Regions from separate parts of the Citrobacter sp. MNAZ 1397 genome, predicted to be linked through region 1. Evidence: predicted binding sites of a transcription regulator. Region 1 holds the regulator's gene; the other holds the start of a gene.

Evidence for each region. The regulator sigma-54, encoded in region 1, starts transcription at its own class of promoters, with help from an activator protein. The targets are predictions, from matches to a motif close to GTTGGCACANNTTTCGCTNT.
Region 2: glnK (P-II family nitrogen regulator) is a predicted target of sigma-54. The motif match lies at 10,834-10,853, and genes of this name have one in related genera.

The regions. Positions count from the first base shown of each region.
Region 1 covers NZ_JAKIVH010000004.1:331,479-346,879, forward strand. The annotation lists gene rpmA (50S ribosomal protein L27) at 1-22, opposite strand, end outside; gene rplU (50S ribosomal protein L21) at 43-354, opposite strand; gene ispB (octaprenyl diphosphate synthase) at 613-1,584, shown strand; gene sfsB (DNA-binding transcriptional regulator SfsB) at 1,816-2,088, shown strand; gene murA (UDP-N-acetylglucosamine 1-carboxyvinyltransferase) at 2,141-3,400, opposite strand; gene ibaG (BolA family iron metabolism protein IbaG) at 3,454-3,708, opposite strand; gene mlaB (lipid asymmetry maintenance protein MlaB) at 3,835-4,128, opposite strand; gene mlaC (phospholipid-binding protein MlaC) at 4,128-4,763, opposite strand; gene mlaD (outer membrane lipid asymmetry maintenance protein MlaD) at 4,780-5,331, opposite strand; gene mlaE (lipid asymmetry maintenance ABC transporter permease subunit MlaE) at 5,336-6,118, opposite strand; gene mlaF (phospholipid ABC transporter ATP-binding protein MlaF) at 6,126-6,938, opposite strand; gene L2097_RS21175 (calcium/sodium antiporter) at 7,171-8,148, shown strand; gene kdsD (arabinose-5-phosphate isomerase KdsD) at 8,163-9,149, shown strand; gene kdsC (3-deoxy-manno-octulosonate-8-phosphatase KdsC) at 9,164-9,730, shown strand; gene lptC (LPS export ABC transporter periplasmic protein LptC) at 9,727-10,302, shown strand; gene lptA (lipopolysaccharide ABC transporter substrate-binding protein LptA) at 10,271-10,831, shown strand; gene lptB (LPS export ABC transporter ATP-binding protein) at 10,838-11,563, shown strand; gene rpoN (RNA polymerase factor sigma-54) at 11,612-13,045, shown strand; gene hpf (ribosome hibernation promoting factor) at 13,068-13,355, shown strand; gene ptsN (PTS IIA-like nitrogen regulatory protein PtsN) at 13,436-13,927, shown strand; gene rapZ (RNase adapter RapZ) at 13,973-14,827, shown strand; gene npr (PTS phosphocarrier protein NPr) at 14,824-15,096, shown strand; gene mtgA (monofunctional biosynthetic peptidoglycan transglycosylase) at 15,135-15,401, opposite strand, start outside.
Region 2 covers NZ_JAKIVH010000001.1:2,904,740-2,920,140, reverse strand. The annotation lists gene ppiD (peptidylprolyl isomerase) at 1-755, shown strand, start outside; gene L2097_RS13730 (helix-hairpin-helix domain-containing protein) at 900-1,280, shown strand; gene L2097_RS13725 (YbgC/FadM family acyl-CoA thioesterase) at 1,378-1,785, shown strand; gene queC (7-cyano-7-deazaguanine synthase QueC) at 2,032-2,727, opposite strand; gene L2097_RS13715 (SgrR family transcriptional regulator) at 2,795-4,495, opposite strand; gene cof (HMP-PP phosphatase) at 4,593-5,411, shown strand; gene L2097_RS13705 (PLP-dependent cysteine synthase family protein) at 5,451-6,497, opposite strand; gene L2097_RS13700 (Lrp/AsnC family transcriptional regulator) at 6,613-7,071, shown strand; gene L2097_RS13695 (SmdA family multidrug ABC transporter permease/ATP-binding protein) at 7,117-8,880, shown strand; gene L2097_RS13690 (SmdB family multidrug efflux ABC transporter permease/ATP-binding protein) at 8,873-10,651, shown strand; gene glnK (P-II family nitrogen regulator) at 10,907-11,245, shown strand; gene amtB (ammonium transporter AmtB) at 11,275-12,564, shown strand; gene tesB (acyl-CoA thioesterase II) at 12,632-13,501, opposite strand; gene L2097_RS13670 (YbaY family lipoprotein) at 13,716-14,282, shown strand; gene L2097_RS13665 (MGMT family protein) at 14,317-14,628, opposite strand; RNA gene ffs (signal recognition particle sRNA small type) at 14,794-14,890, shown strand; gene L2097_RS13655 (hypothetical protein) at 15,224-15,401, shown strand, end outside.

The DNA.
Region 1 (15,401 bases):
CGCCAGCCTTTTTATGTGCCATTTAAATCTACTCCTCAGGTCTTAGGCGCTGATGCCAGTGATTTTCACATCAGTGAACCACTGACGATGGCCCTGTTGCTTACGATAGTGTTTACGACGACGAAACTTAACGATTTTAACTTTCTCGCCACGACCGTGAGCAACAACTTCAGCTTTGATTACGCCGCCATCAACGAAAGGAACGCCGATTTTGACTTCTTCACCGTTTGCGATCATCAGAACTTCAGCGAATTCAACAGATTCGCCAGTTGCGATGTCCAGCTTTTCCAGGCGAACGGTCTGACCTTCGCTTACTCGGTGTTGTTTACCACCACTTTGGAAAACCGCGTACATAAAAAACTCCGCTTCCGCGCACATCATCGTGTGATTCAGAGTGCGCTATAAATATTCACAATAGGGCGCGAATATTACGCAAAACGCGAGCCTTTGACAAGTGCGATCGTCAATCCATGCAGAAAAAAAACACAATGCGTAGGGCAACGTTTATCTGGCGCGTTTTTTCAGTACAATCAACAATACTATTCTAACCCGTAACCCTTCGTTATCCCATTTTGATATGTGGTAAACAGGACTGAAAGCCCGGCTTTTGCGATGAATTTAGAAAAAATCAATGAGTTAACCGCGCAAGATATGGCGGGTGTTAATGCGACAATCCTGCAACAGCTCAACTCTGATGTTCAGCTAATCAACCAGTTGGGTTATTACATTGTTAGCGGCGGCGGTAAACGTATCCGTCCGATGATTGCCGTACTGGCTGCGCGTGCCGTTGGCTACGAAGGCAATGCGCATGTCACCATCGCCGCATTAATCGAATTTATCCACACTGCGACGCTTCTCCATGACGATGTTGTGGATGAATCAGATATGCGCCGCGGCAAAGCCACCGCTAACGCTGCGTTTGGTAATGCAGCCAGTGTGTTGGTCGGTGATTTTATTTACACCCGCGCCTTTCAGATGATGACCAGCCTTGGCTCACTGAAAGTACTGGAAGTCATGTCCGAAGCGGTGAATGTCATCGCCGAAGGTGAAGTTCTGCAGTTGATGAACGTCAATGACCCGAACATCACCGAAGAGAACTATATGCGCGTGATATACAGCAAGACTGCGCGCCTGTTTGAAGCGGCTGCACAGTGCTCTGGCTTACTGGCAGGTTGCAGCGACGCCCAGGAAAAAGGGTTGCAGGATTATGGCCGTTATCTGGGCACTGCCTTTCAGCTGATTGACGACTTGCTGGACTACAGTGCGGATGGCGAAACGCTGGGTAAAAACACCGGCGATGACCTTAACGAAGGTAAACCGACTCTCCCCTTGCTGCATGCGATGCATAACGGCACCGCAGAACAGGCGCAGATGATTCGTGAAGCCATTGAGCAGGGCAACGGGCGACATCTTCTGGAACCTGTTCTGGAAGCGATGGCCGCTTGTGGTTCGCTGGAATGGACGCGTCGTCGTGCAGAAGAAGAGGCGGATAAAGCTATCGCTGCCCTGCAGGTTCTTCCTGACTCCCCGTGGCGCGAAGCACTCATCGGCCTCGCCCATATCGCGGTCCAGCGCGATCACTAATTCACGCTTTTATTCGCTTTCCCGCTGACCACGGGAAAGCGTCAATAAGTTCTTATAACAATCACAAAAAAACGCTCACTGTTATAATCATCAGCCCTAATCATCAGCCCTGGTGAATTCTTAAATGCTGCGATATTACATGAACTTTTTAGAGCAATAGCTCTCATATGCGTATAGTAAACATTCTTCATATTGCCATAGCGTTTTAAGGATTTTTACCAGGGAGGAAGAATGGAAAACAAATTTATTGACTGGCACCCGGCGGATATCATTGCCGGACTTCACAAAAAAGGGACGTCACTGGCCGCTGAATCGCGTAAGTGCGGTTTGAGTTCATCAACGCTTGAGAATGCGCTAACGCGCTCCTGGCCGAAAGGAGAACTTATTATTGCCCGCGCGCTGGATACCGATCCCTGGGTGATATGGCCATCGCGCTATCACGATCCCGTCACCCATGAATTTATCGACAGAACCAGCATGATGCGGCAAAGGAAGCCAAAATAAACAAGATGACCCCCTTCCCGAGGCGGGTTGGGGGTTTGACGGCAAAGAGAGATTATTCGCCTTTCACACGCTCAATATGCGCACCAAGTGCGCTCAGCTTGTCTTCAATGCGCTCATAACCACGATCGATATGGTAAATACGATCCACAATCGTCGTCCCCTCCGCGATACAACCCGCCAGCACGAGGCTTGCAGATGCACGCAGGTCGGTTGCCATCACTTGTGCGCCGGAGAGTTTTTCGACGCCATGGCAAATCGCGGTATTGCTTTCGATTTCCGCATGCGCACCCATACGAATCAGTTCAGGGATGTGCATAAAACGGTTTTCGAAGATCGTCTCGGTGATCACGCCCGTGCCTTCTGCAACGAGATTAAGCAGCGTGAATTGCGCCTGCATGTCTGTCGGAAACGCCGGATGCGGCGCTGTGCGCACATTAACAGCTTTCGGACGTTTACCGTGCATATCCAGGCTAATCCAGTCGTCACCCACTTCGATTTCCGCGCCGGCTTCGCGCAGCTTAGCCAGTACGGCATCCAGCGTATCGGGTTTCGCGTTGCGACATACGATTTTGCCACCAGAGATTGCAGCCGCTACCAGGAAGGTGCCCGTTTCAATACGGTCCGGCAGCACACGATAGACACCGCCACCGAGACGCTCAACGCCTTCAATGGTGACACGGTCGGTACCCTGACCGCTGATTTTCGCACCCAACGCATTGAGGAAGTTCGCGGTATCAACGATTTCCGGCTCACGCGCGGCGTTTTCGATAATGGTGGTGCCTTCTGCCAGCGTTGCCGCCGTCATGATGGTGACAGTCGCGCCAACGCTGACTTTATCCATGACGATATGCGCGCCTTTCAGGCGACCATTCACGCTCGCTTTGACATAACCTTCTTCGAGCTTAATTTCCGCGCCTAGCTGTTCCAGACCCGTAATGTGCAGATCCACCGGACGCGCGCCAATTGCACAGCCACCCGGCAAGGAAACCTGACCCTGACCAAAACGTGCGACCAGCGGCCCCAGCGCCCAGATAGAGGCACGCATGGTTTTAACCAGATCGTAAGGCGCGCAGAAAACGTTAACCTTGCTAGCATCGATCCAGACAGATCCGTTGCGTTCAACCTTGGTACCCAACTGGCTCAGCAACTTCATAGTGGTATCAATGTCTTTCAGTTTCGGAACGTTGCGGATCTCTACCGGTTCTTCTGCCAGCAGTGCGGCAAAAAGGATGGGTAACGCGGCGTTTTTAGCACCTGAAATTGTGACTTCGCCCTGGAGCCGGGTTGGCCCCTGTACACGAAACTTATCCATTCATCTGATCTCTGTTAAGAATTCACACGCGCTGCGGGCGTAATACCCGTAGCTCAAAAACCGTTTAGTTTGCGATCGCGTGCCCACTCTTGCGGGGTATACGCTTTGATCGAGAGAGCGTGAATGCGGTTGTCCGCTATATATTCCGCTAATGGGCCATATACGGCCTGCTGTTTTTTGACCCGGCTCATGCCGTCAAAAACCTCACCCACAGCAATAACCTGAAAGTGACTGCCGTCGCCAGAGACGTGGGCTTCCTGGAGAGAAAGTGCGTTCATCAGCACTGCCTGAATTTCATGATTTTCCATGGGCGTTAATTTCATCTGATAGTGAAAACAGCCCCACATCTTAGAGGAAAGTGAGGCGGTCTTAAATAAGCAAAAAGCCTCGTCGGTATACCAAACGAGGCTTTAAAGAGTAACGTACTGAAAAAATTAGCGAGGCAATACGTCCGCAGGCAAATTATAGAGTGCTGCAAGCGTCTGCAAATTCTCGCTTATCCCTTCGAGTGAAACCTGGTGGCCCTGAATTTTTCCCTGAGCAATCAGGTGAATTAATAGGGCCACGCCAGCAGTATCAACGCGCGACACGGCGCGCAGATCGATACAGGTAGTCCCTTTCATTGCATCCTGGCGGGCATTCCACAAAGGATTAAGCACATCCTGATCGAGCTCGCCCTGCAGCACCAGCCGTTCACCCTCACGCGCCCAGCTTAATTGCGGCGTCATTATTTCTTCTCATCCAACGTAATTTTCTGGTGAGAAATGGCCTGCAACTGCGCGGTAAGACCATCGATACCTTTAGTGCGCAACAGATCGCTCCACTCATTTTGTTTGGTGGTGATCATACTCACCCCTTCGGCAATCATGTCGTAAGCCTGCCAGTTACCGGACTGCGTGTTTTTGCGCCACTGAAAATCCAGACGCACTGGCGGACGGCCGTTTGGATCGATAATAGTCACGCGGATCGGGACGATCGTGGCGTCACCTAGCGGCTTCTCCGGGGCAATCTCGTAGGTCTGACCGTGATACAGCGCCAGAGCCTGGCCATAAGCCTGCTTCAGGTATTCACGGAAAGCAGCGAAGTAGGCCTCCCGCTGCGCAGGCGTTGCGTCTTTATAGTAACGCCCCAACACCAGGGCACCGGCGTATTTAATCTGGACGTATGGCAGTAATTCTTGATCGACCACGTCACGTAAATAATCTGGATTCGCGCGAATCTTTGGCTGTTCGTTTTTGAGGCGATCAAACGTTTTCTTTGCCGCCTCCTGCATTGCTTTGTACGGATTGCTTTGTTCCGTCGCGTTGGCGAGTCCAAGTGGCGCGATAACCAGCATGGCAACCATTAATAGACGTTTAAACATGCGTCAACTCTCCTCGTTAATTCGTCTTACCAGCAGACGGTGCGCTGGAAGTATCATCCTGCTGTTTTGACTGCGCATCGCCAGAATTCTTATTGTCACTGCCTTTACTGTTGTAAAGGAATTGTCCGATCAGATCCTCAAGGACCATTGCGGATTTCGTATCCTGGATTGTGCTGCCTTCTTTAAGCATAGAAGTTCCCAGTTCAGGATCCTCAAATCCCACATTCAAAGCCAAATATTGCTCCCCCAGCAAACCTGACGTACGAATAGCCAGTGAGCTTGTATCAGGAATCTGGTTGTAACGCTCTTCGATGTCCAGCGCGACGCGCGGCAGATAAGTTTTTGGATCGAGTTCAATATCAGCAACACGGCCAACCACCACGCCACCAATACGGACCGGCGAGCGCGCTTTCAGGCCGCCAATGTTGTCGAAGGTTGCGTACACGCGATACGTCGGTTCGGTACGCATAGAGGCAACATCGGCCGCTTTCAGGCAGATAAACAACCCCGCCAGCAGCGCCAGTAACAGAAAAATGCCTACCCAAATTTCACTTTTTTTCGTTTGCATGAACTCAATTCCCAAACATCAATGCGGTGAGCACAAAATCAAGACCAAGCACGGCCAGCGAAGAGTGCACAACGGTACGCGTCGTTGCCCGACTGATCCCGGCGGAAGTCGGGATCGCGTCATAACCATTAAATAAAGCAATCCAGGTTACGGTAATGGCAAAGACAACGCTCTTAATCAGACAGTTCACCAGATCCAGTCGCCAGTCGACGGCGTTTTGCATCGCCGACCAGAAGAACCCTGAGTCGATTCCTTTCCAGTTCACACCCACCAGCGAGCCGCCCCAGATACCGACCGCAACGAAGATAACCGTCAGCAATGGCAAGGAGATCACCCCCGCCCAAAAACGAGGAGAAATCACGCGCCGCAGGGGGTCAACAGCCATCATTTCAAGACTTGAAAGTTGCTCAGTCGCGCGCATCAGGCCAATTTCCGCCGTCAGTGCAGAACCCGCGCGCCCGGCATAAAGCAGAGCAGCGACAACGGGCCCCAGTTCACGCAACAAGGAGAGCGCCACCAGCATTCCCAGACTGGTTTCCGCGCTATAGGTCGTAAGCACCAGATAGCCCTGCAAGCCAAGCACCATGCCGATAAACACGCCGGACACGATAATAATGAGCATCGACAGGACACCCACATTATAGAGTTGGCGCACCAGCAACGGCGCGTGTTTGCCAAATTCCGGCTTACCGACCAGCGCATTGAAGAGCATTAAACCAGCGCGGCCAAACGTCGCGATCGTCTTAATCCCGCGATGTCCAAGCGACGCCAGTGCATGTAACAACATGAGTGGCTTAACTCCCTGTCTCAAATAAATCGGATTGATATTGACCTGCGGGATAGCGGAACGGAACGGGGCCGTCAGCAATGCCGTCGAGGAACTGACGGACGCGAGGGTCGGCGTTTTCTTGCAAGCCTTGCGCGCTGCCCTGCGCCACAATTTTACGGTCTGCAACAATATACGCATAGTCGGCGATGCTCAGCACTTCCGGCACGTCATGGGAGACGACAACACAGGTGACGCCCAGCGCGCTATTCAGTTCAGAGATAAGCTTCACCAGCACACCCATGGTAATAGGATCCTGGCCGACAAAAGGTTCGTCGAACATGATTAAATCTGGCTCCAGCGCGATAGCCCTTGCCAGCGCCGCGCGGCGCGCCATCCCACCAGAGAGTTCGGAAGGCATGAGTTTTGCTGCACCACGCAGTCCCACCGCCTCCAGTTTCATCATGACCGTACTTTTCAGCAACGGGGCTGGTAAGTTCGTATGCTCGCGCAACGGATAGGCCACATTATCGAACACAGTCATGTCGGTAAATAATGCGCCGGACTGGAACAACATGCTCATTCGTTTGCGAACGGTAAACAGCCGGGAGCGACTCATCGCGGGGATATTCTCACCGTCGAAGAGGATTTCGCCCGCGTCTGGCGGTATCTGTCCGCCAATAAGACGCAGCAATGTTGTTTTACCAATCCCGGACGGCCCCATAATGGCGGTGATTTTACCGCGTGGCACCGTCAGCGAGATATTGTCGAAAATACGCCGACTTCCACGGGAGAAACTCACGCCACGGATATCGACCAGATTCGCCACAGTCTGGCTCATTCACTCTTCCTTATAAGCCTTGATTGGGTCTAAGCATGACGCCGGATAACTGCAAGAACCCACCATTTTTACAGAATATTACCCGTATGAGTTAGCGAAAGCTGGCATTTGTTTTACTTTTGAGCCGCATAAAGTCAAAATTAAGAATTCTCTACGCCGCTTAAAATTCCCGGTTTTCCCCGGCAATCGCAGCCTGCGGACCGGCAGATTATACCTCAAGAAAGGACTTTAGATGCTTTTAGCGACGGCGCTGTTAATTATTGGTTTACTGTTAGTGGTATACAGCGCTGACCGATTGGTATTCGCCGCCTCAATTTTGTGTCGCAGTTTGGGTGTTCCACCGTTGCTCATTGGGATGACAGTGGTGAGTATTGGCACCTCTCTTCCGGAGATGATTGTCTCCGTTGCGGCCTCCATGCACGGCCAACTTGATTTGGCCATTGGGACGGCTCTCGGCTCTAACATCACCAATATTCTGTTGATCCTGGGACTCGCAGCGCTCCTGCATCCATTTACCGTCCATTCCGATATCCTGCGCCGTGAATTGCCGCTAATGTTAATAACCAGCCTGCTGGCAGGGTTGGTGCTGTTTGACGGGCAACTGACCTGGCTGGACGGCCTGTTTTTACTTCTGCTGGCCGTGCTATGGCTGGTATACATTGTTAAAATCGCCCGTCTGGCTGAGCTGCAAGGTAGCGATACGCTAACACGTGAGCAAGTTGCAGAGTTGCCGCGTGGCGGTAGCCTGTCAGTGGCATTCTTGTGGCTCGGGGTCGCACTTATCATTATGCCGATGTCAACGCGCATGGTAGTGGACAACGCCACGGTGGTCGCAAACCATTTCGCGATGAGCGAATTAACCATCGGCCTGACGGTGATTGCCATTGTGACGGGTCTGCCGGAACTGGCAACCGCCATTGCCGGGGCACGTAAGGGAGAAGACGATATTGCGATCGGTAATATCATCGGCTCGAATATTTTCAACATCACGCTGGTGCTGGGTTTACCCGCGCTGATCGCGCCAGGTCATTTTAATAGTCTGGCTTTTACACGAGATTACGGCGTGATGTTACTGGTCAGCGTCATTTTTGCCCTCACCTGCTGGCGACGTAAGCAGCAGACAGGCAGAGGAACTGGCGCATTACTATTAGGCGGTTTTATCACCTGGTTAGCATTCCTGTACTGGGTTACGCCGCGTCTGACAGGATAATTGGACACACATTTATGTCGCATATCGATCTGCAACCGGGCTTCGACTTTCAGCAGGCTGGCCGGGACGTTTTGCAAATTGAACGTGAAGGTCTGGCCCAGCTTGACCAATACATTAATCAGGACTTTGCACAGGCTTGTGAAAAGATTTTCTATTGCAGCGGCAAAGTCGTCGTAATGGGGATGGGGAAATCGGGTCATATTGGTCGAAAAATGGCCGCAACATTCGCCAGTACCGGTACCTCTTCTTTCTTTGTTCATCCGGGAGAAGCGGCGCATGGCGATCTGGGTATGGTCGGGTCGCAGGATGTGGTGATCGCGTTGTCGAATTCCGGAGAGTCGAATGAGATCCTGGCGTTGATCCCGGTGCTCAAGAGACTGAAAGTATTCCTGATCTGTATGACAAGCCGTCCTGACAGCAGTATGGGTCGCGCGGCTGATATTCATCTGTGTGTGAAGGTGCCGCAAGAGGCCTGTCCATTAGGGTTGGCGCCGACCTCCAGCACTACCGCCGCGTTGGTAATGGGAGATGCTCTGGCAGTCGCACTGTTGAAAGCCCGGGGTTTTACCGCTGAGGATTTTGCGCTTTCTCACCCAGGCGGCGCGCTTGGACGTAAGCTCCTGTTGCGGGTCAATGACATCATGCACACCGGGGATGAAATTCCGCATGTGAGCAAAGACGCCACGCTGCGTGACGCTCTTCTCGAAATCACGCGTAAGAATTTAGGCCTGACGGTGATTTGCGACGATCTGATGAAGATCGAAGGCATTTTTACCGATGGCGATTTGCGCCGTGTCTTTGATATGGGCGCAGATGTACGTAGTTTAGGGATTGCTGAGGTAATGACGCCTGGAGGTATCCGCGTGCGTCCTGGCACACTGGCGGTGGACGCGCTTAATCTGATGCAGTCCCGCCACATCACCTCTGTTTTGGTTGCAGATGGCGACCAATTGCTGGGTGTGGTACATATGCATGATTTGCTGCGCGCGGGCGTGGTGTGAAAAAGGATCGAAGAATGAGTAATGTTGGAGCGTCGCTTGCGACATGCTACGGACCCGTCAGTACGCAGGTAATGGCGAAGGCAGAAAAAATTAAGCTGTTAATTCTTGATGTAGATGGTGTTTTATCGGATGGATCCATCTACATGGGTAATAATGGAGAAGAGTTGAAAGCGTTCAACGTCCGCGATGGTTACGGTATCCGCTGTGCATTAACATCCGACATTGAGGTTGCCATTATTACTGGCCGAAAAGCTAAACTGATGGAAGACCGCTGCGAAACGCTGGGCATTACGCACCTCTATCAAGGACAATCAGATAAGTTGTTAGCTTATCGCGAGTTATTGAACAAACTTTCTCTGGTACCGGAACAAGTTGCGTATGTCGGAGACGATCTCATCGACTGGCCTGTGATGGCAGAAATTGGTTTAAGCGTGGCGGTGGCGGATGCGCATCCGCTGCTGATTCCCCGGGCGGATTATGTCACCCGTATTGCAGGCGGACGCGGTGCGGTTCGTGAAGTGTGTGATTTGTTATTGCTGGCGCAAGGCAAGCTTGATGAGGCCAAAGGGCAATCAATATGAGTAAAACCAGACGTTGGGTCATCATTGTGCTGTCACTGGTCGCACTGATACTGATTGGGGTGAACCTGGCCGATCGCGAACAGACTGAACAAGTTACGGTTAACAATACTGACCCAACGTATAAAAGCGAGCATACCGATACGGTAGTCTACAGTCCGGAAGGTGCGTTGAACTATCGGCTGATAGCACAGCATGTTGAATACTATTCTGCTGATGCTATCACCTGGTTTACCCAGCCAGTGCTGACGACTTTCGACAAAGATAAAATTCCTGACTGGTCCATCAAGGCGGATAAAGCGAAGCTGACCAATGACCGGATGCTTTATCTTTATGGGCATGTTGAGGTCAACGCCCTGACTGCGGACGCTCAACTGAGAAAAATCACGACGGATAACGCCCAGATAAACCTGATCACGCAGGATGTCGCCTCTGATGATCAAGTCACGTTATACGGAACAACATTTAATTCCACCGGCCTGAAAATGCGCGGCAATTTACGCAGCAAAAACGCCGAGCTTATTGAAAAGGTTAGAAGCTCCTATGAAATTCAGAACAAACAAACTCAGCCTTAATTTTGCCCTGGCCAGTGTCCTTTTTGCCGCCAGTCTTCCGGCGCTTGCGGTAACTGGCGATACCGAGCAACCTATCCATATCGATTCCGATCAGCAATCGCTGGATATGCAAGGGAATGTGGTGACCTTCACTGGCAATGTTGTCGTAACGCAGGGCACCATCAAAATCAACGCCGACAAGGTTGTGGTTACGCGCCCAGGTGGCCAGCAAGGTAAAGAGATCATTGATGGCTACGGTAATCCTGCCACCTTTTATCAGATGCAGGATAGCGGCAAACCCGTAAAAGGCCATGCTTCCCAGATGCACTATGAGCTGGAAAAAGACTTCGTGGTCCTGACAGGCAATGCCTACCTTGAACAGCTTGATAGCAACATCACGGGCGACAAAATTACCTATCTGGTGAAAGAGCAGAAAATGCAGGCTTTCAGCGATAAAGGTAAACGCGTGACGACGGTTCTGGTGCCGTCGCAGTTGCAGGATAAGAACAACAATCAAACCCCGGCTCCGGCGCAAAAAAAGAGTAATTAATTCGTTATGGCAACATTAACTGCAAAGAATCTCGCCAAGGCCTACAAAGGCCGCCGTGTGGTGGAAGATGTCAGTCTGACAGTCAATTCAGGCGAAATTGTCGGGCTGCTCGGTCCTAACGGTGCAGGTAAAACCACAACGTTCTACATGGTCGTGGGTATCGTGTCGCGTGATGCGGGCAATATCATCATCGACGATGAAGATATCAGCCTGCTGCCGCTGCATGCCCGGGCGCGTCGCGGTATCGGCTACTTGCCGCAGGAAGCCTCTATTTTCCGGCGCCTGAGTGTATTTGACAATCTCATGGCAGTACTGCAAATTCGCGATGATCTCACATCCGAACAGCGCGTGGATCGGGCGAATGAGTTGATGGAAGAGTTCCATATTGAACATCTGCGCGACAATATGGGGCAGGCGCTTTCTGGCGGCGAACGCCGTCGTGTCGAAATTGCTCGTGCGCTGGCGGCAAACCCTAAATTTATCCTGCTGGATGAACCGTTTGCCGGCGTTGACCCGATATCGGTCATTGATATCAAACGCATCATTGAGCACCTGCGTGATAGCGGGCTTGGCGTGTTGATTACCGATCACAACGTTCGCGAAACGTTGGCGGTGTGTGAGCGTGCTTATATTGTCAGCCAGGGGCATTTGATCGCGCACGGTACGCCTCAGCAAATCCTTGAAGACGAACATGTTAAGCGCGTATATCTTGGGGAAGACTTCAGACTCTGATAGGGTAGGGTTTATTGACGTGTTTAGTCGGAGAGTACTGCTCTGAATATGAAGCAAGGTTTGCAATTAAGGCTCAGCCAACAGCTAGCCATGACGCCACAGTTGCAACAGGCTATTCGCCTGCTGCAACTGTCCACGTTGGAACTTCAGCAAGAACTCCAGCAAGCTCTGGAAAGTAATCCATTGCTTGAGCAAACCGATCTTCACGAAGAAGTGGATGCGCAACAATCTCAGGATAATGAAGGCCTGGATACTGCCGACGCTCTCGAACAAAAAGAGATGCCCGAAGAGTTGCCCCTGGACGCCAGTTGGGATGAAATCTATACCGCTGGCACCCCGTCTGGCAGCAGCACCGATTATCTTGACGATGAACTGCCTGTTTATCAGGGAGAGACCACCCAGTCGCTGCAAGATTACCTGATGTGGCAGGTGGAGCTCACCCCTTTCTCAGACACCGATCGCGCCATTGCGACTTCAATTGTCGACGCTGTTGATGACACAGGTTATCTCACCGTTCCGCTGGAAGACATCCTGGAAAGCATGGGCGATGAAGAGATCGGTCTGGATGAAGTCGAAGCGGTACTGAAACGTATTCAGCGTTTCGATCCGGTTGGCGTCGCGGCCAGAGATCTACGCGATTGCCTGTTGATCCAGCTCTCTCAGTTTGCCAAAGAGACCCCCTGGTGTGAGGAAGCGCGTTTAATCATCAGCGATCATCTGGATCTGCTCGCAAACCACGACTTCCGTACGCTGATGCGCGTAACACGTCTGAAAGAAGAAGTGCTGAAAGAGGCGGTCAATTTAATCCAGTCTCTTGATCCACGTCCGGGTCAGTCAATCCAGACAGGTGAGCCCGAGTATGTTATCCCTGATGTCCTGGTGCGTAAGCACAATGGGCGCTGGACGGTCGAGCTCAACTCCGACAGCATCCCTCGTTTGCAGATCAATCAGCACTATGCCGCCATGTGCGGTGGTGCGCGTAACGATGCCGACAGCCAGTTTATCCGTAGCAATCTGCAGGAAGCGAAATGGCTGATTAAAAGCCTTGAGAGTCGCAACGACACCCTGTTAAGGGTGAGCCGCTGCATTGTTGAACAGCAGCAGGCGTTCTTCGAGCAAGGCGAAGAATTTATGAAACCGATGGTTTTGGCCGATATCGCTCAGGCCGTCGAGATGCATGAATCCACGATTTCCCGTGTCACGACCCAAAAATATCTGCACAGTCCGCGTGGCATCTTTGAGCTTAAATATTTCTTCTCCAGCCATGTGAATACCGAAGGCGGTGGCGAAGCCTCGTCGACGGCTATCCGCGCACTGGTGAAGAAATTAATTGCCGCAGAGAATCCTGCGAAGCCGTTGAGTGACAGTAAGCTGACTACCATGCTCTCCGATCAGGGTATTATGGTAGCGCGGCGAACCGTTGCGAAGTATCGAGAGTCTTTATCCATTCCGCCGTCTAATCAGCGCAAACAGCTGGTGTGACTTAACCGATAAGGAAGACACTATGCAGCTTAACATCACAGGACATAACGTCGAGATAACCGAGGCCCTGCGCGAATTCGTTACCGCGAAATTTGCCAAACTCGAACAATATTTCGAAAGGATCAATCAGGTCTATGTTGTGTTGAAAGTGGAGAAAGTGACTCATATCTCGGATGCGACCCTGCATGTAAACGGGGGGGAGATTCATGCCAGTGCGGAAGGACAAGACATGTATGCTGCCATCGACGGTTTAATTGATAAACTGGCGCGGCAACTCACGAAACATAAAGATAAACTGAAACAACACTAATTGTCCGGGCACTCGTCTGGCGCGTATCACCCTGCCGCAACCCGGCAGGGTGTCTGCACTGGCGACGCTTAGGTGAAATTATGATGAATAACGATTCCGCTCTTCAATTGAGCAATGTCCTTAACCAGGAATGTACCCGTAGTGGTGTTCACTGCCAGAGCAAGAAACGTGCGCTGGAAATTATCAGTGAACTGGCAGCAAAGCAGTTGAGCCTGCCACCACAAGTGGTCTTCGAAGCGATCCTGACGCGTGAGAAAATGGGCAGTACCGGTATTGGTAACGGTATCGCCATCCCTCACGGAAAACTCGAAGAAGATACTCTTCGTGCCGTTGGTGTTTTTGTGCAACTGGAAACACCCATCGCCTTCGATGCTATTGATAACCAGCCAGTCGATCTGCTCTTCGCGCTTCTGGTTCCCGCCGATCAGACCAAAACCCACCTGCATACGCTTTCGTTGGTGGCCAAGCGTCTGGCGGATAAAACCATCTGTCGCCGTCTGCGCTCAGCGCAAAGCGATGAAGAGTTGTACCAGATCATCACGCTGACAGAAGGCGAAAATGACGATGCGTAACGCAACAGCTTCCCTTGTGTCGCTGGTTCTGAGGAGAATTGGCCCATGGTCCTGATGATCGTGAGTGGTCGTTCGGGCTCAGGTAAGTCAGTGGCCCTGCGCGCCCTGGAAGATATGGGATTTTACTGCGTCGATAACCTGCCGGTCGTTCTTTTGCCGGAGCTGGCAAGAACGCTGGCTGACCGTCAGACGTCTGCCGCCGTCAGCATCGATGTGCGTAATATGCCGGAATCGCCGGAAATTTTTGAGCAGGCAATGAGCAGCCTGCCGGATTATTTTTCTCCGCAACTGCTGTTCCTGGATGCCGATCGCAACACGTTGATCCGCCGCTACAGCGACACACGTCGTCTGCACCCTCTTTCCAGCAAAAACCTGTCGCTGGAAAGCGCCATCGATGAAGAGAGTAATCTGCTGGAGCCACTGCGCTCACGCGCCGATCTCATCGTCGACACATCGGAAATGTCCGTTCATGAACTCGCCGAGATGCTCCGTACCCGACTGTTGGGTAAACGCGAGCGCGAACTGACTATGGTGTTCGAGTCCTTTGGCTTTAAGCATGGTATCCCTATTGATGCCGATTACGTGTTTGACGTTCGCTTCTTGCCTAACCCGCACTGGGACCCGAAATTACGCCCGATGACCGGGCTGGATAAACCGGTTGCAGCCTTCCTTGACAGACATACGGAAGTGCACAATTTTATTTACCAGACCCGCAGTTATCTCGAACTGTGGCTACCAATGCTGGAAACCAATAATCGCAGCTATTTAACGGTAGCGATTGGATGTACCGGCGGTAAGCACCGTTCCGTCTATGTTGCTGAACAGCTTGCAGACTATTTCCGCTCACGCGGTAAAAACGTTCAGTCTCGTCATCGTACGCTGGAAAAACGGAAAACATGACCGTAAAACAAACTGTTGAAATCACCAATAAGCTGGGTATGCACGCGCGCCCGGCGATGAAACTGTTTGAACTGGTTCAGGGCTTTGATGCTGAGGTACTGTTGCGTAACGACGAGGGAACCGAAGCCGAGGCTAATAGTGTGATTGCGCTTCTCATGCTGGACTCCGCGAAGGGCCGACAAATTGAGATAGAAGCGACGGGCCCTCAGGAAGAAGAAGCGCTGGCGGCTGTCATTGCGCTCTTTATCGCCGGGTTTGACGAAGACTGACAACGCGCGTTTTCCCTCTCCAGGCGGAGAGGGAATCATCAATGCAGTTTATTGCGCGCCAGGAAATCCTCTCCTCCAAGCTGACGCATCTGGCGCATAATCCACGCCTGTCGGCTGCGCACATACCCTGAAGGCGCATCAGCGCGAAAGCGTACCGGATTCGGCAATACTGCTGCCAGCAATGCCGCCTCAGCCATCGTCAACTTGCTGGCAGGTTTATGAAAATAACGCTGCGAAGCCGCCTCCACGCCAAAGATACCATCGCCAAATTCAGCAATGTTCAAATAGACGGTCAGAATACGCCG
Region 2 (15,401 bases), on a different contig from region 1:
AAGTGAAGCAGGATAAGGCGCTCGATGCCTGGTACGCTTTGCAGCAGAAGGTGAGCGAAGCTGCAAGCAACGATAATGAGTCTCTGGCGGGCGCTGAGCAAGTCGCCGGGACAAAAGCCGTTGAAACCGGCTGGTTTAGCCGTGACAGCCTGCCGCAAGAACTCAATTTTAAACCGGTTGCCAATGCTATCTTTGATGGTGGTCTGGTCGGGGTGAACGGTGCGCCAGGCAGTAACTCTGACATTATTACTGTCGATGGTGACCGTGCCTTTGTGCTGCGTGTGAGCGAGCATAAAGCAGAAGCGATCAAGCCACTGGAAGAGGTTAAAGCTCAGGTCAGTGATATCGTTAAGCACAACAAAGCGGAGCAGCAGGCCAAACTGGATGCTGACAAGCTGATCGCTGAACTGAAAGCGGGTAAAGGCGACGATGCGCTGAAAGCCGCAGGGTTAAGCTTTGGTGCAGCCAAAACATTGACCCGTACCGGTCAGGATCCGATTAGCCAGGCCGCATTTAGCCTGCCGCTGCCGGAGAAAGACAAACCGGGTTATGGCATAGCGAACGATGCTCAGGGCAATGTCGCGATTCTGGCGTTGGATGAAGTAAAAGCCGGTACTATGCCGGACGATCAGAAGAAAGCGATGGTTCAGGGAATTACCCAGAACAATGCCCAGATTGCTTTCGAGGCACTGATGACCAACCTGCGTAAAGAGGCCAAAATTAAACTTGGCGCCATTATGGAACAGCAGGAATAACGAGACGCCTCCCACAAATATTGCAATGCTTTGCAATTCAAAAGGCCGCTTTCGCGGCCTTTTCCACATTTGTCATCCGCCATTTGTACCGTTTTCCCCGCTTGTTTATCGTAGCGTCGTTGTTAAACACCAAGGAGAAACAGCATGAAACATGGAATCAAAGCACTTCTACTGACCCTGTCTTTTGCCTGCGCTGGCATTAGCCATAATACGCTGGCGGCCCCTGCCGATACTGGCGCCAAAGCCCCTGCAGTACAAACTAAAGCCGATAATGGCGCGACGCCGGTGGCCAAAACACCTGACGCGGTAAAAAGTGCCGACGAGGATGGCACCAGAGTCAGCATTAACACGGCCAGCGCCGAGGATCTGGCGCGGGTGATGAATGGCGTGGGAATGAAAAAAGCCCAGGCGATAGTCAGCTACCGGCAAGAATACGGGCCGTTTAAAACCCTGGACGATCTCAAGCAGGTGCCTGGTATGGGGAGCGCGCTTGTTGAACGCAACCTCGGAAACCTGACGCTGTAAAAGATGGGGCTTGCGTAGTCGCGAAATTTTGCCAGACTAAAGAGGTCATACCAGTTATGGCCTCTGTTCCTATAACAAAAGTGAAGGTTAAAGCGCTATGCAGACTCAGATCAAAGTTCGTGGTTATCACCTCGATGTCTATCAGCATGTGAACAATGCCCGTTATCTGGAATTCCTGGAAGAAGCGCGTTGGGATGGGCTGGAAAACAATGAAAACTTTAAGTGGATGACGACGAACAACATCGCGTTCGTGGTCGTCAACATCAATATCAACTACCGTCGTCCTGCCGTGCTGGGCGATCGTCTGACCGTGACCAGTCACGTTAAACAGATTAATGGACGAAGCGGCGTGCTTAGTCAGGTCGTGACGCTGGAGCCTGGAGGCGAAGTGGTAGCCGACGCACTGGTGACCTTTGTGTGTATCGATCTGAAAACGCAAAAGGCGCTGGCGCTGGAAGGGGAGTTACGTGAAAGGCTGGAGGAGATGATCCGCGAAGAGGCGTGACACTACAGCAAACTCACCCGGATGCGGCACAAATGCCTTATCCGGGCGACGCGATTATCACAGTGGATACACAATGTAGCCAGGGTAAGCGGACCCGGGAATGTCGACCGAGACGTTAGCCCAGATCAGTAAAAGCAAAACGGCAATATTTTTAGTGTTTGCTCCCTCTCTCCGTGGAGAGGACACCTGGCCGCACAGCAGGTAGCCCGGGTAAGCGCAGCGCACCCGGGAAACCAGAAGGGTGCGTTACTTCAACCCGGTTTTCTTTTTCATGGCAGCCATCACCCCGGCCTTATCGGCCAGGTAGTGGCGCAGACCATTCGCCCGCAGGTTACAGGCGGCACAGTGTCCACAGCCATCGCCTTTGATGCCGTTATAGCAGGTCAGCGTCTCATTGCGCACCAGTTCCAGCTTGCCCCAGTAATCGGCCAGCGCCCAGGTTTCGGCTTTGTCTATCCACATCAGTGGCGTTTCAAAGCGAATGTCTTTCGCCATGCCCAGATTCACCGCATGGTTCAGGGCTTTGACAAATTCGTCACGGCAGTCCGGATAACCCGAAAAGTCGGTTTCGCAAACGCCGGTAATCACTGCCTCGGCCTGCACCTGATACGCATAAATCGCCGTCAGGGTTAAAAACAGAATATTGCGCCCGGGCACGAACGTATTCGGGATACCACTGGCATCAGGCTGATAATCCGGCACCGGGATGCTGTCGCGTGTCAGGCTACTGACCGCCAGTTCATTCAGTAACGTCACATCAAGGACTTTATGCGCTCGGGCGCCTGACTGTAACGCCAGTTCGCGCGCCACATCGATTTCCGCACGATGACGCTGACCATAATCGAAGGTGACACAATGCACTTCATCGTATTGTTGCAACGCCTGAATCAGACAGGTTGTAGAGTCTTGCCCGCCACTGAACACGACTACGGCACGTTTCATAAGGAATCCCGGTATTCATTCATAAAGGCGCTATGGTAGCGCGTGCGGATTGCCTCGACCAGCTTCTTCACCGCGCCGGGGCCGGTAGCCAGGCCTGAGTAAAATCAAACCAGCCACGAGTGTTCAGTCGAATGCCTTCGACGCCAGGGGGGGCGCTAATGCGATACTGATAATTAAACAGCGGTGTCAGTATGGCCTGATCCATCAGATGGCTGAATACCGCCTGCAACGCCTCGCTACGTGCAGTTTCATCCGGCACGCTTTGCACGGCATCGAGCGTCGCCTGCATATGAGAAAATTGCGCGCGGCTGAGTACATTGGGCCAGACCGGATCGCAGCGCAGCCACTGTTCCAGGGCATACTCCGGGGCTTCGCCAATCAGCCTGTCCCCCATCATTAAATCCGCCTGTGCCAGTGCACTGCACCCATCCCAGGTCTTCGCATCATGAAAGATCAGCGTAACTTCGCAACCGAGCACGGCCAGATAATGTTTGAACTGTTGCGCCATGGTGTGTAACTCCACTGGCAGATGGTAAAGCAGGGTTAACCTGGACGGTAGCTCAACACTCTCATCCGGCGGCCACCGTGGAATCGTCCAGCCAGGGAGTAGCTCTTTACTGGGCGTAATGAGATTTTCATCCAGTGGCAGCGTGTCCAGCAACGACGTCTGATGGATGATCTGCACAAGCCGCCGTGATTGTGCCGGAGTGAGATTTGCGCCAATACGCTGTGTCAGATAACAAAACCCCAGGCTGACACTGTTACTCACGGGCTGCAGGTGCACGAGCTCATCGGGTTCGCCAATCGCAATCTGCACAGGATGACGACAACTGGTCCCGAGATTCTGCTCAAAAAGCTGCGGTGTAATCCAGAACTCCACAGCTTTCAATAAGGGATGGGTGAGGTGGTACTGCTCATGACTTTCCAGCCTGACCAGGTCATTACTGAATGAGGTAAGACGGAACGGCCCGGTACCGATAAGCGGCATTTGCGGATGCGCCAGTGTGGTGGCATAGCTGGCAAGCCGGTGCGCCAGCCAGAAATCCGGATGATGTAGCGTAAACGTCAGGCAGTGTGAGTGGGTGGCCTCCACGCTTTTGACGCTGGCAAAAAGTGTCCGTAAAGCGGGCAGCTCAAGGAGAAGCATAAAGCGCGTTTGTAACTGGCGAATATCCACAACATCGCCGTTGTGCCAGTGCAGCGTCGTGCGAATATGAAACCGCCAACGCAGCTTGTCCTCGCTAATATCCCAGTGATGCGCTAAATCGCCCTGCGGTAAAAAGCTATCGTCAACGAAGCGCGTCAGGCCAGAGAAGATTTGCCCGGCAAGATGCTGTTCCGCCCGGCCGGGTAAGAACCCCTGGCGTAGCGGCTCCAGGGGACGGTAGTAAGGAATGCGCAACGTCGGGGTGTCGTTTTGCCAGAGCCCGCCGAGGAAGGGGTTCAGTAAGATGCGCAAATCTTCCGGTGCGAGCTGCGCCAGCGCCAGCGCATTTTGTTGCTGACCCTCATTAAGCGCCTGCTCCATCATCTCCTGGCGCAAGGATTCCGGCGTGCGCAAAAACTGTAACGCCGCACGTTTACCCCGGCCGGAACGGGAGTCCCAGTGCAGCCAGCCTGCTTGCTGCATTTGACGTAACAGCGTACGCATATGGCGTTCGCTGCAAAAACAGCGTGTGGCAAGTTCTGCCACGCTGACCTGTTGCGCTTCGCCTGATGAGACCTTCCAGAGGCGCTGGTATTGATTGAGTCGGTTAAGAAGTCGCATAAACCCGGAACAATTATCTCTATCTGCTCACTATTACTTCCGTATATATCAGGCAATACTTCTGCGCAATACACGGCATCACATCTGGAGATGAAATATGGCCCGGCTGGCTGCTTTTGATATGGACGGTACTTTGCTCATGCCCGATCACCGCCTTGGTGAGCAAACGGTGGCAACGTTACGCCGTTTGCGTGAACGCGACATTACTCTCACTTTTGCGACCGGCAGGCATGCGCTGGAGATGCGCAAACTTATCGACATTCTCGCGCTGGACGCTTTTTTGATAACCGGTAACGGCACACGCGTCCATTCTCTGGATGGGGAGCTTTTACATCGCCAGGATCTTGATCCCGAAGTGGCTGAACTGATACTTCACAGCAAATGGGATACGCAAGCCAGCATCCATGTGTTTAACGATGACGGCTGGATGACGGATAAACCTGTCCCGGAGGCGTTGGACGAACATATCTACAGCGGGTTCACTTACCAGTTGATGGATCTAAAGCGGCTGCCTGCCCATGACGTGACCAAAGTCTGTTTTGTGGGAGAACATGACGACCTGTGCCGCCTGCGCATCCAGCTTAATGAGGCGTCAGGCGGACGCGCTAATTTATGCTTTTCCGCGTCTTATTGTCTGGAGGTATTACCGCTCGGTTGCAACAAAGGGTCGGCGTTGGCCATGCTCAGCTCGCGGTTGGGCGTGCCGATGCAGGATTGTATGGCGTTTGGTGACGCCATGAATGACAGAGAGATGCTGGCAAGTGTAGGGCGCGGCATGATCATGGGAAATGCCATGCCACAGTTGCGTGCCGCGCTTCCACACTTACCGGTTATCGGACACTGCCGCGATCAGGCCGTATCGCACTTCTTAACGCATTGGCTGGATACACCTAATCTTCCTTATTCCCCCGAATGATGAGATCTTTCCAGCAGCCAGGTTGAATACCTGGCTTTTTTATTTCACCAGCGCGTTAATTTCTTCCTGCCATGGGCGAACATCGCCGATGTTGGCTTCAACCCACAGCGGGTTGTAGTAGGTATCAAGATAACGATCGCCACTGTCACACAGCAGGGTCACGATAGATCCGCTCCGCCCCTCGTCGCGCATACGCGACGCCAGTTGTAATGCTCCCCACATATTAGTGCCGGTCGATGCGCCAACCCGACGGCCCAATTGTGTTTCCAGCCATTGGGCCGTCGCCACGCTGGCAGCATCGGGTACCCTCAGCATCTCGTCCACGACATCAGGAATAAATGACGGTTCAACGCGTGGTCGGCCAATCCCTTCAATTTTACTCCCCACCGCAGAGCGTAGCCCTGCCTCGCGGGTTTGCCAGAAATCGAGAAACACCGAGTTTTCTGGATCTACCACCATCAGTTCAGTGCTGTAGCCCTGGCAACGAATATAACGCCCGATAGTTGCCGATGTGCCGCCCGTCCCGGCACTCATGACGATATAGTCCGGCACCGGATGTGGCTCGTTTTTCATCTGGCGAAAAATGCTGTCTGCAATGTTGTTATTACCCCGCCAGTCGGTGGCGCGCTCGGCATAGGTAAACTGATCCATATAATGGCCATTCAGCTCGCGAGCCAGCATTTCTGAGGCCGCATAAATCTCGCAGGCGCTCTCCACGAAGTGACAGCGACCCCCGTAAAATTCAATCTGCTCGACTTTTCGTTTGGCTGTGCAATAGGGCATAACAGCAATAAACGGTAACCCCAGCAGACGGGCAAAATAAGCTTCTGAGACTGCCGTTGAGCCGGATGACGCTTCAATAATGGTGGTGCCTTCTTTAATCCAGCCGTTGCAAAGACCATAGAGAAAGAGCGAACGCGCCAGACGATGTTTGAGACTCCCGGTTGGATGTGTACTCTCATCTTTCAAATAGAGCCGAATGCCGGGAAAAGCAGGCAGTGCGAGACGGATCAGGTGCGTGTCCGCAGAGCGCTGATAATCGGCATTGATTTCGTTAATAGCATGCTTAACCCAGTCACTGTTCATACATCATTTCCATTTATCATTTTGTGCCCAGATTAGCGGAAAATGCAGGAAAAATTGTTGCCATTTAAACTTTGAAATAGACTGTTAAGAGAAAAATTTTCTCCCGGAAGACGTAATGCTAGATAAAATAGATCGTAAGTTGCTTTCTTTGCTCCAGCAGGACTGCACACTCTCTTTGCAGGCGCTGGCAGATGCCGTTAATCTGACCAGCACGCCATGCTGGAAACGTCTAAAGCGGCTGGAGGAGGAGGGCATCCTTCTCGGGCGCGTGGCCGTGCTGGATGCGGAGAAACTTGGCCTGAGTCTGACCGCATTTGTGCTGATCAAAACCCAGCATCACAGCAGCGACTGGTATTGTCGTTTCACCGCTGTAGTCTCGGAAATGCCGGAAGTCCTGGGATTCTGGCGTATGGCGGGGGAGTATGATTACCTGTTACGCGTTCAGGTTGCGGACATGAAGCGTTATGACGACTTCTACAAAAAACTGGTTAATAGTGTGCCTGGCTTGTCCGATGTGACATCCAGTTTTGCGATGGAACAGATTAAATACACCACGGCTTTGCCCATTGAATAACCCTCCCGGCGGTAGCCGGAAAAATCACGTTCAGGATGTAACCGCGTGCGATTATTTGCTCAGTTAAGCTGGTACTTTCGCCGGGAGTGGCGACGTTATCTCGGTGCTGTAGGCCTGCTTATCATTATTGCGATTTTACAACTCGTCCCGCCTAAGGTGGTGGGGATCATTGTTGACGGCGTTACCCGCCAGCACTTTACCTCGTCGCAGGTCATGATGTGGGTAGGTGCGCTGGTGCTGATTGCTATCGTCATCTACCTGCTGCGTTATGTCTGGCGCGTCTGGTTGTTTGGCGCGTCGTATCAACTTGCTGTCGAGCTACGCGAAGATTTTTACCGCCAGCTCAGTCGCCAGCATCCGGAATTTTATCTGCGCCACCGTACCGGTGATTTAATGGCGCGCGCCACGAATGACGTTGACCGGGTGGTGTTCGCCGCCGGGGAAGGTGTGCTTACGCTGGTGGATTCACTGGTGATGGGCTGTGTGGTGCTGGTGGTGATGTCCACGCAGATTAGCTGGCAATTGACGCTGCTTTCCCTGTTACCCATGCCGATTATGGCCATTTTTATTAAGCATTACGGTGACCAGTTGCATCAGCGCTTCAAGCTGGCGCAGGCGGCGTTCTCCTCGCTTAATGATCGTACCCAGGAAAGCATGACCAGCATTCGCATGATCAAGGCGTTTGGTCTGGAAGACAGGCAATCGGCGCTGTTTGCCGCCGAAGCGGCTGATACCGGGGCGAAAAACATGCGTGTAGCCCGCGTCGACGCCCGTTTTGATCCGACCATTTATATTGCTATCGGTATGGCAAATTTGCTGGCGATTGGAGGCGGGAGTTGGATGGTGATTCAGGGCTCGCTCACACTGGGGCAGCTCACCAGCTTCACCATGTATCTTGGATTAATGATTTGGCCGATGCTGGCGCTGGCCTGGATGTTTAACATCGTTGAGCGCGGTAGCGCCGCTTATAGCCGTATCCGCGATATGCTGGCGGAAGCGCCGGTTGTCACCGACGGCACTGAACCGGTTCCGGAAGGGCGCGGTAGCCTGCAGATTGCGATTCGTGAGTTTACTTATCCGCAAACGACACATCCGATTTTGTCGAATGTGAACGTCTCTCTGTTACCTGGCCAGATGTTAGGGATTTGCGGACCAACGGGGGCGGGTAAATCCACCTTGCTGTCGCTGATTCAACGCCATTTTGATGTTGAGCAAGGGGACATTCGTTTCCATGGGGTGCCGCTGACGCAACTGAAACTTGATGACTGGCGCAGCCGCCTGGCGGTGGTGAATCAGACGCCGTTCCTGTTTTCCGATACTGTCGCCAGTAATATTGCGCTGGGCAAACCTGGCGCGACGCAGGAAGAGATTGAACATGTGGCACGACTGGCCAGCGTACATGAGGATATTTTGCGACTGCCGCAGGGCTACGATACCGAAGTTGGCGAGCGTGGCGTGATGCTCTCCGGCGGGCAAAAGCAGCGTATCTCTATTGCGCGAGCGCTGTTGCTTAATGCAGAGATTTTGCTCTTGGATGATGCGCTCTCTGCCGTGGATGGCCGCACCGAGCATCAGATTTTGCACAACCTGCGTCAATGGGGGGAGGGGCGTACGGTGATTATCAGCGCCCATCGCCTGTCGGCGCTCACGGAAGCCAGTGAGATTTTAGTGATGCAGCATGGACATATCGGGCAGCGCGGACAGCATGAACAGCTTGCGCGTCAGCCCGGCTGGTATCGCGATATGTATCGCTATCAGCAACTGGAAGCGGCGCTGGATGACGCCCCTGAGGAGGCGGTTGATGCGTAAGTTTGTGCAGCAGTGGCCCACCCTGAAACGTCTGCTGGTTTACGGTTCCCCGTGGCGTAAACCACTGACAAAAGCCGTCGTGATGCTGTGGGTTGCGGCGGCGGCGGAAGTCTCCGGTCCGGCGCTAATCAGCTACTTTATCGATAATATGGTGGCCAGGAGCTACCTGCCTGTTGGTCTGGTGGCGGGAATGGTCGTGGCCTATATTGGCCTGCAGATGCTGGCGGCCGGGCTGCATTATGCCCAGGCGTTACTGTTTAACCAGGCCGCCGTCGGCGTGGTGCAGCGGTTGCGTACCGACGTGATGGATGCCGCGTTGCGACAGCCGCTGAGCGCGTTCGATACCCAGCCTGTCGGGCAGATCATTTCACGAGTGACCAACGATACCGAAGTGATCCGCGATCTCTATGTGACGGTGGTGGCGACGGTATTGCGCAGTGCGGCACTGATTGGCGCAATGCTGGTGGCGATGTTCAGCCTCGACTGGCGCATGGCGCTTGTCGCGATTTGCATCTTCCCGGCAGTGATCATCGTGATGTTGATTTATCAGCGTTACAGCACGCCGATTGTACGCCGCATGCGGGCCTACCTGGCCGATATCAACGATGGTTTCAACGAAATCATCAATGGGATGAGCGTAATTCAGCAGTTTCGCCAGCAGGCGCGATTTGGTGAGCGCATGGGGTCGGCAAGCCGTTCCCATTATCTGGCGCGAATGCAGACGCTACGCCTCGACGGCTTCCTGTTGCGTCCCTTACTGAGCCTGTTTTCCGCGCTGGTGCTGTGTGGCCTGTTAATGCTGTTTGGTTTTAGCTCGGCTGGCACGATGGAAGTGGGGGTGTTGTATGCCTTTATTAGCTACCTTGGCCGCCTGAATGAACCGTTAATTGAGCTGACGACCCAGCAGTCGATGCTCCAGCAGGCGGTAGTAGCCGGGGAGCGTGTCTTTGAGTTGATGGACTGTCCACGCCAGACTTATGGTTATGACGATGAGCCGTTAAAAAGCGGAGCGATTGAGATTAACGATGTCTCGTTTGCTTATCGCGATGACAGTCTGGTACTGCAGGATATAAGCCTGAATGTCCCTCCCCGCAGCTTTGTGGCCCTCGTGGGGCATACCGGCAGCGGTAAAAGCACGCTCGCAAGCCTGCTCATGGGGTATTATCCGCTGACCAAAGGGGAAATTCGTCTGGATGGCCGACCGCTGTCCGCGCTGAGCCACAGCACATTGCGTAAAGGGGTGGCGATGGTGCAGCAAGACCCGGTGGTGATGGCGGATACCTTCTTCGCCAACGTTACGCTGGGGCGCGATATTTCAGAGGAGCAGGTCTGGCATGCGCTGGAGGTTGTACAACTGGCCGGGCTGGCGCGTGACATGCCGGAAGGGATTTATACCCGCCTGGGCGAGCAGGGGAATAATCTCTCCGTCGGGCAGAAGCAATTGCTGGCGCTGGCCCGTGTTCTGGTTGATACGCCGCAAATCCTGATTCTGGATGAAGCCACGGCAAACATCGACTCAGGCACCGAAAAAGCCATTCAGCAGGCGCTGGTGGCGGTCAGGCAGCGCACGACACTGGTCGTGATTGCACACCGACTTTCAACGATTGTCGAGGCGGAAACTATCCTTGTTCTCAATCGCGGCCAGGCCGTTGAACGGGGTACGCATCAGCAACTGCTTGAGGCAAAAGGGCGCTACTGGCAGATGTACCAATTGCAACTGGCAGGAGAAGAGCTCGCCGCCAGCGTCCGAGAAGAATCGCTAATCGCCTGATGCACCAAAATTAAGCATGCTACTAACAGGATTCGCTGTTGGTGCAAAAAAGTAACGCACCACGCACTGTCGTGGTGCGTTTTTCTTTTCCAGGAACAATCTGAACCATTCCCATTTTCATCGCTGCGCTATGACAACCTTCTTCTACGGCTTAACAACCTGAAATTTTCCCGTTTTTCAATTTTGGCACACCGCTTGCAATATCTCTGGCGTGTTAGCTGCGGCCATTATCGATTTTCGACTGGAGGGGGATCTATGAAGCTGGTTACCGTGGTAATTAAGCCATTCAAACTGGAAGACGTTCGTGAAGCGCTGTCTTCAATTGGTATTCAAGGGTTAACCGTGACCGAAGTGAAAGGTTTCGGACGTCAGAAAGGGCACGCTGAGTTGTACCGCGGTGCGGAGTACAGCGTTAACTTCCTGCCAAAAGTGAAGATTGATGTGGCGATTGCTGACGATCAGCTTGATGAAGTAATTGATGTCATTAGCAAAGCGGCCTACACCGGAAAAATTGGCGACGGCAAAATTTTCGTTGCTGAGCTGCAACGCGTCATTCGTATTCGTACCGGCGAAGCCGACGAAGCGGCACTGTAATACCTGGCACACAGTGAGGGGATGGGTAAATGAAGAAAGCAATATTAAAAGCGGGTCTGGCCTCGCTGGCTCTACTGCCATGTCTGGCCATGGCAGCCGATCCGGTTGTCGTCGATAAAGCCGACAATGCCTTTATGATGATTTGCACCGCGCTGGTGCTGTTTATGTCAATTCCGGGCATCGCCCTGTTCTATGGTGGTTTAATCCGCGGTAAAAACGTTCTTTCTATGCTGACGCAGGTTGCGGTTACCTTCGCGCTGGTATGCGTACTGTGGGTGGTTTACGGCTACTCTCTGGCCTTTGGCACTGGCGGCAGTTTCTTCGGTAGCTTCGACTGGGTGATGCTGAAAAACATTGAGCTGAAAGCGCTGATGGGCACCATCTATCAGTATATTCACGTCGCGTTCCAGGGGTCGTTTGCCTGCATTACCGTCGGACTGATTGTCGGCGCGCTGGCAGAACGTATCCGTTTCTCTGCGGTACTCATTTTCGTCGTGGTATGGCTGACACTCTCCTACGTGCCGATTGCACACATGGTATGGGGCGGCGGTCTGCTGGCAACGCATGGCGCAATGGACTTTGCAGGTGGTACTGTTGTTCACATTAACGCCGCCGTTGCCGGTCTGGTGGGGGCTTACCTGATTGGTAAACGTGTCGGTTTCGGTAAAGAAGCCTTTAAACCGCACAACCTGCCGATGGTGTTTACCGGTACAGCGATCCTCTACTTTGGCTGGTTTGGCTTCAACGCGGGTTCTGCGAGCGCGGCGAACGAGATTGCCGGTCTGGCTTTCGTGAACACCGTGGTGGCAACAGCGGGCGCGATTCTCTCCTGGGTCTTCGGTGAGTGGGCTCTGCGCGGCAAACCGTCTCTGTTGGGCGCCTGTTCTGGTGCGATTGCCGGCCTCGTGGGTATCACCCCGGCTTGTGGTTACGTTGGTGTGGGTGGCGCGCTGATCGTGGGTATCGTTGCAGGTCTGGCGGGGCTGTGGGGTGTGACTGCTCTGAAACGCTGGCTGCGTGTTGACGACCCTTGCGATGTGTTCGGTGTCCATGGCGTGTGCGGTATCGTGGGTTGTATCATGACGGGTATCTTCGCAGCCACATCTCTGGGCGGCGTGGGTTATGCCGAAGGCGTGACCATGGGTCATCAGGTTCTGGTACAGTTGGAAAGTATCGCCATCACTATCGTATGGTCTGGTATCGTTGCCTTTATCGGTTACAAACTGGCTGATATGACCGTAGGGCTGCGTGTTCCGGAAGATCAAGAACGCGAAGGGCTGGACGTCAACAGCCACGGCGAGAACGCCTACAACGCCTGATCGAACTGAGTTATCTCCTGAGCAACAAAAGCCTCCCATCGGGAGGCTTTTGTTATTGTGTGGAAGGTCAGACCGATGTACCGCGGTTACGCATCACCCCTTCCTGTACCGTGGAGGCGACCAGTACGCCATCCCGGTTATAAAACTCCCCACGAACAAAACCGCGTGCGCTGGATGCCGAGGTGCTTTCTACACTGTAAAGCAGCCAGTCGTTCAGATCGAACGGGCGATGGAACCACATTGAGTGGTCGATGGTGGCGACCTGCATGCCTTTTTCAAGGAAACCAACGCCGTGTGGCTGGAGCGCAACCAGCAGGAAGTGGAAGTCAGAGGCGTAGCCGAGCAGATATTGCTGGACACGTAAGTCCTGCGGTAACGTGCCATTGGCGCGCATCCAGACCTGGCGGGTCGGCTCTGCGACATGTCCTTTTAGCGGGTTGTGAAATTCCACAGGACGGATTTCAATCGGTTTATCGCCGAGAAATTTCTCTTTCACCAGCGGCGGTAAAAACGCGGACAGCTCGCGGGCAATTTCTGTTTCGGATTTCAGCGACTCCGGCGCGGGCGCATAAGGCATCGCCTTCTGATGCTCATATCCCGGCTCCGGCGCCTGGAAGGACGCCGTCATATAAAAAATCGGTTTTCCGTTTTGAATAGCCGCCACGCGACGGGCGCTAAAGCTGTTACCGTCACGTAATACTTCAACGTCATAGATGATGGGTTTCTGGCTGTCGCCGGGGCGCAGAAAATAGCTGTGAAAAGAGTGCACCAGCCTGTCTGCCGGTACCGTTTCTTTTGCCGCATATAACGCCTGACCAACCACCTGACCGCCGAACACCTGGCGCAGACCTAAATCTTCGCTCTGCCCTCGAAACAGACCTTCCTCTATTTTTTCCAGATTCAACAATGACAACAGATTTGTAAGCGCCTGACTCATAGGTGTCCTCAATAAAAATAAAACCGACGCAGCGGATTCCTTATTCAGTATAACCTGGAAATAAAAGTGGTCCGATGGGTGCAATAATCTGAATAGATGGGGGTTTGCAGGCAAATATCAGTGACCTGTGCCACACTTGTACTCGTTACGATGGTCCAACCACACATTCTGGCAGAAAACATTCTTGCTGGTGCATAGAAGATAAGGAGAACTCATGAAACTCGTGCACATGTTAAGTGGTTTAGCAGTCGCTGTAGCGCTGACTGCCTGCGCAAAGAAAGCCGCAGACATTCCAACGCCTGCACCAAACCCGCAGGCACCTGCGGCGAGTACGGCGGCGATAACCCAACCTAACGTCTCTGGTACGGTATGGATCCGCCAGAAAGTGGCGTTGCCGCCGAATGCGGTCCTGACCGTCACTGTCTCTGACGCCTCCATGGCCGATGCGCCGTCTAAAGTGATTGCCCAAAAAGCAGTACGTACCGAAGGTAAACAGGCACCGTTTAGCTTTGTTTTGCCGTTTAATCCGGCAGACATCCAGCCTAATGCACGCCTGCTGCTGAGTGCGGCTATCACCATTGATGACAAAATGGTCTTTGTCACCGAGACGGTTAAACCGATCATTAACCAGGGCGGTACGAAAGCTGACCTGACACTGGTTCCGGTACAGCAGACAGCTATTCCGTTGCAACCAGGTGGCGGTTCAGCAACAACCGTGCCATCAACATCCCCTACCCAGGTTAGCCCTTCTACAGCTACGCCTGCACCGACGCAGATGTAATGTGCATGCCTCCTCTCCTGCGGGAGAGGAGGTTTCAGTAAATCCAGCGATAACGTTGCAAATCAATCTGTCCGCTACCGGATACCACCACGCCTTCTTCCATTAATGCTTGTCGCTGACGTTGTAAATCCGGTCCACTTAATGAAATAGAGCCGTGGCGATTAACCACCCGATGCCAGGGTAAGGTACTGCCCTCCGGTAAACGCTTTAATACGCCACCGACCTGCCTTGCTGCCCGCGGTGAACCTGCCAGCCTGGCGACATCGCCGTAGGTGGTGACATATCCCTGCGGAATCGAGGCGACGATTTGCCATACGCGCTGTGGAAAAGAATCGTGATTATCCATACTGCTTTCCTGACTGACGACACCTCAGCATAAACAGCCCGCTTGTAGCTGTGAAGGGGAGATTGCGCAAGAAATCGGCATCCGTCAGGGTGCGGCTTGCAATTGGGTCATGGGACATGGATAATGCGCCAGCGCGTTGGTTAACAACGCTCTCAATGGGGGCTCTGTTGGTTCTCCCGCAACGCTACTTTGTTTACCAGGTCAGGTCCGGAAGGAAGCAGCCAAGGCAAAGGACGTGTGTGCCGGGATGTAGCTGGCAGGGCCCCCACCCATTTCTGGGTAAGTACTTGATAGCTATACGCTAAAGTACTGAAATCTCTCCCCCATAGCCTTAGTGGTACAAAAACTGTGTATCACCAGTAAGCTGCACTATGTCTCTTATGCTCTCCCGTCATGGGATCTGGTACTACCGGAAAGTTAACGTCTTACCCTGTGGTAAACGCCGTGAGTTTCGTCGTTCGTTAGGTACTCGTTCAAAGACTGAAGCGACAAAGCGATCTTTACGCTTTGCAGATCGCCCTTGGCTGATTATTGAAACAGTCAGTCCTACAATCAGTATGAGCCAAACCCCTCAATCAGAATTGTCATTCCAAGAGTGAAATTACTGGCTGTACAGTATGTTGAATTTAAAAGCCTTGAAGTTTGGGAGAAGGTCACTGGCCGCGATCTCAAAAAATGCATGGAACTAAAACAGGTCTACTTACAATACAAGGACACGATTGGGCTACGTTTACAAATCAATCGTATTGATTCAGGGCTAAATATGCGTGTAG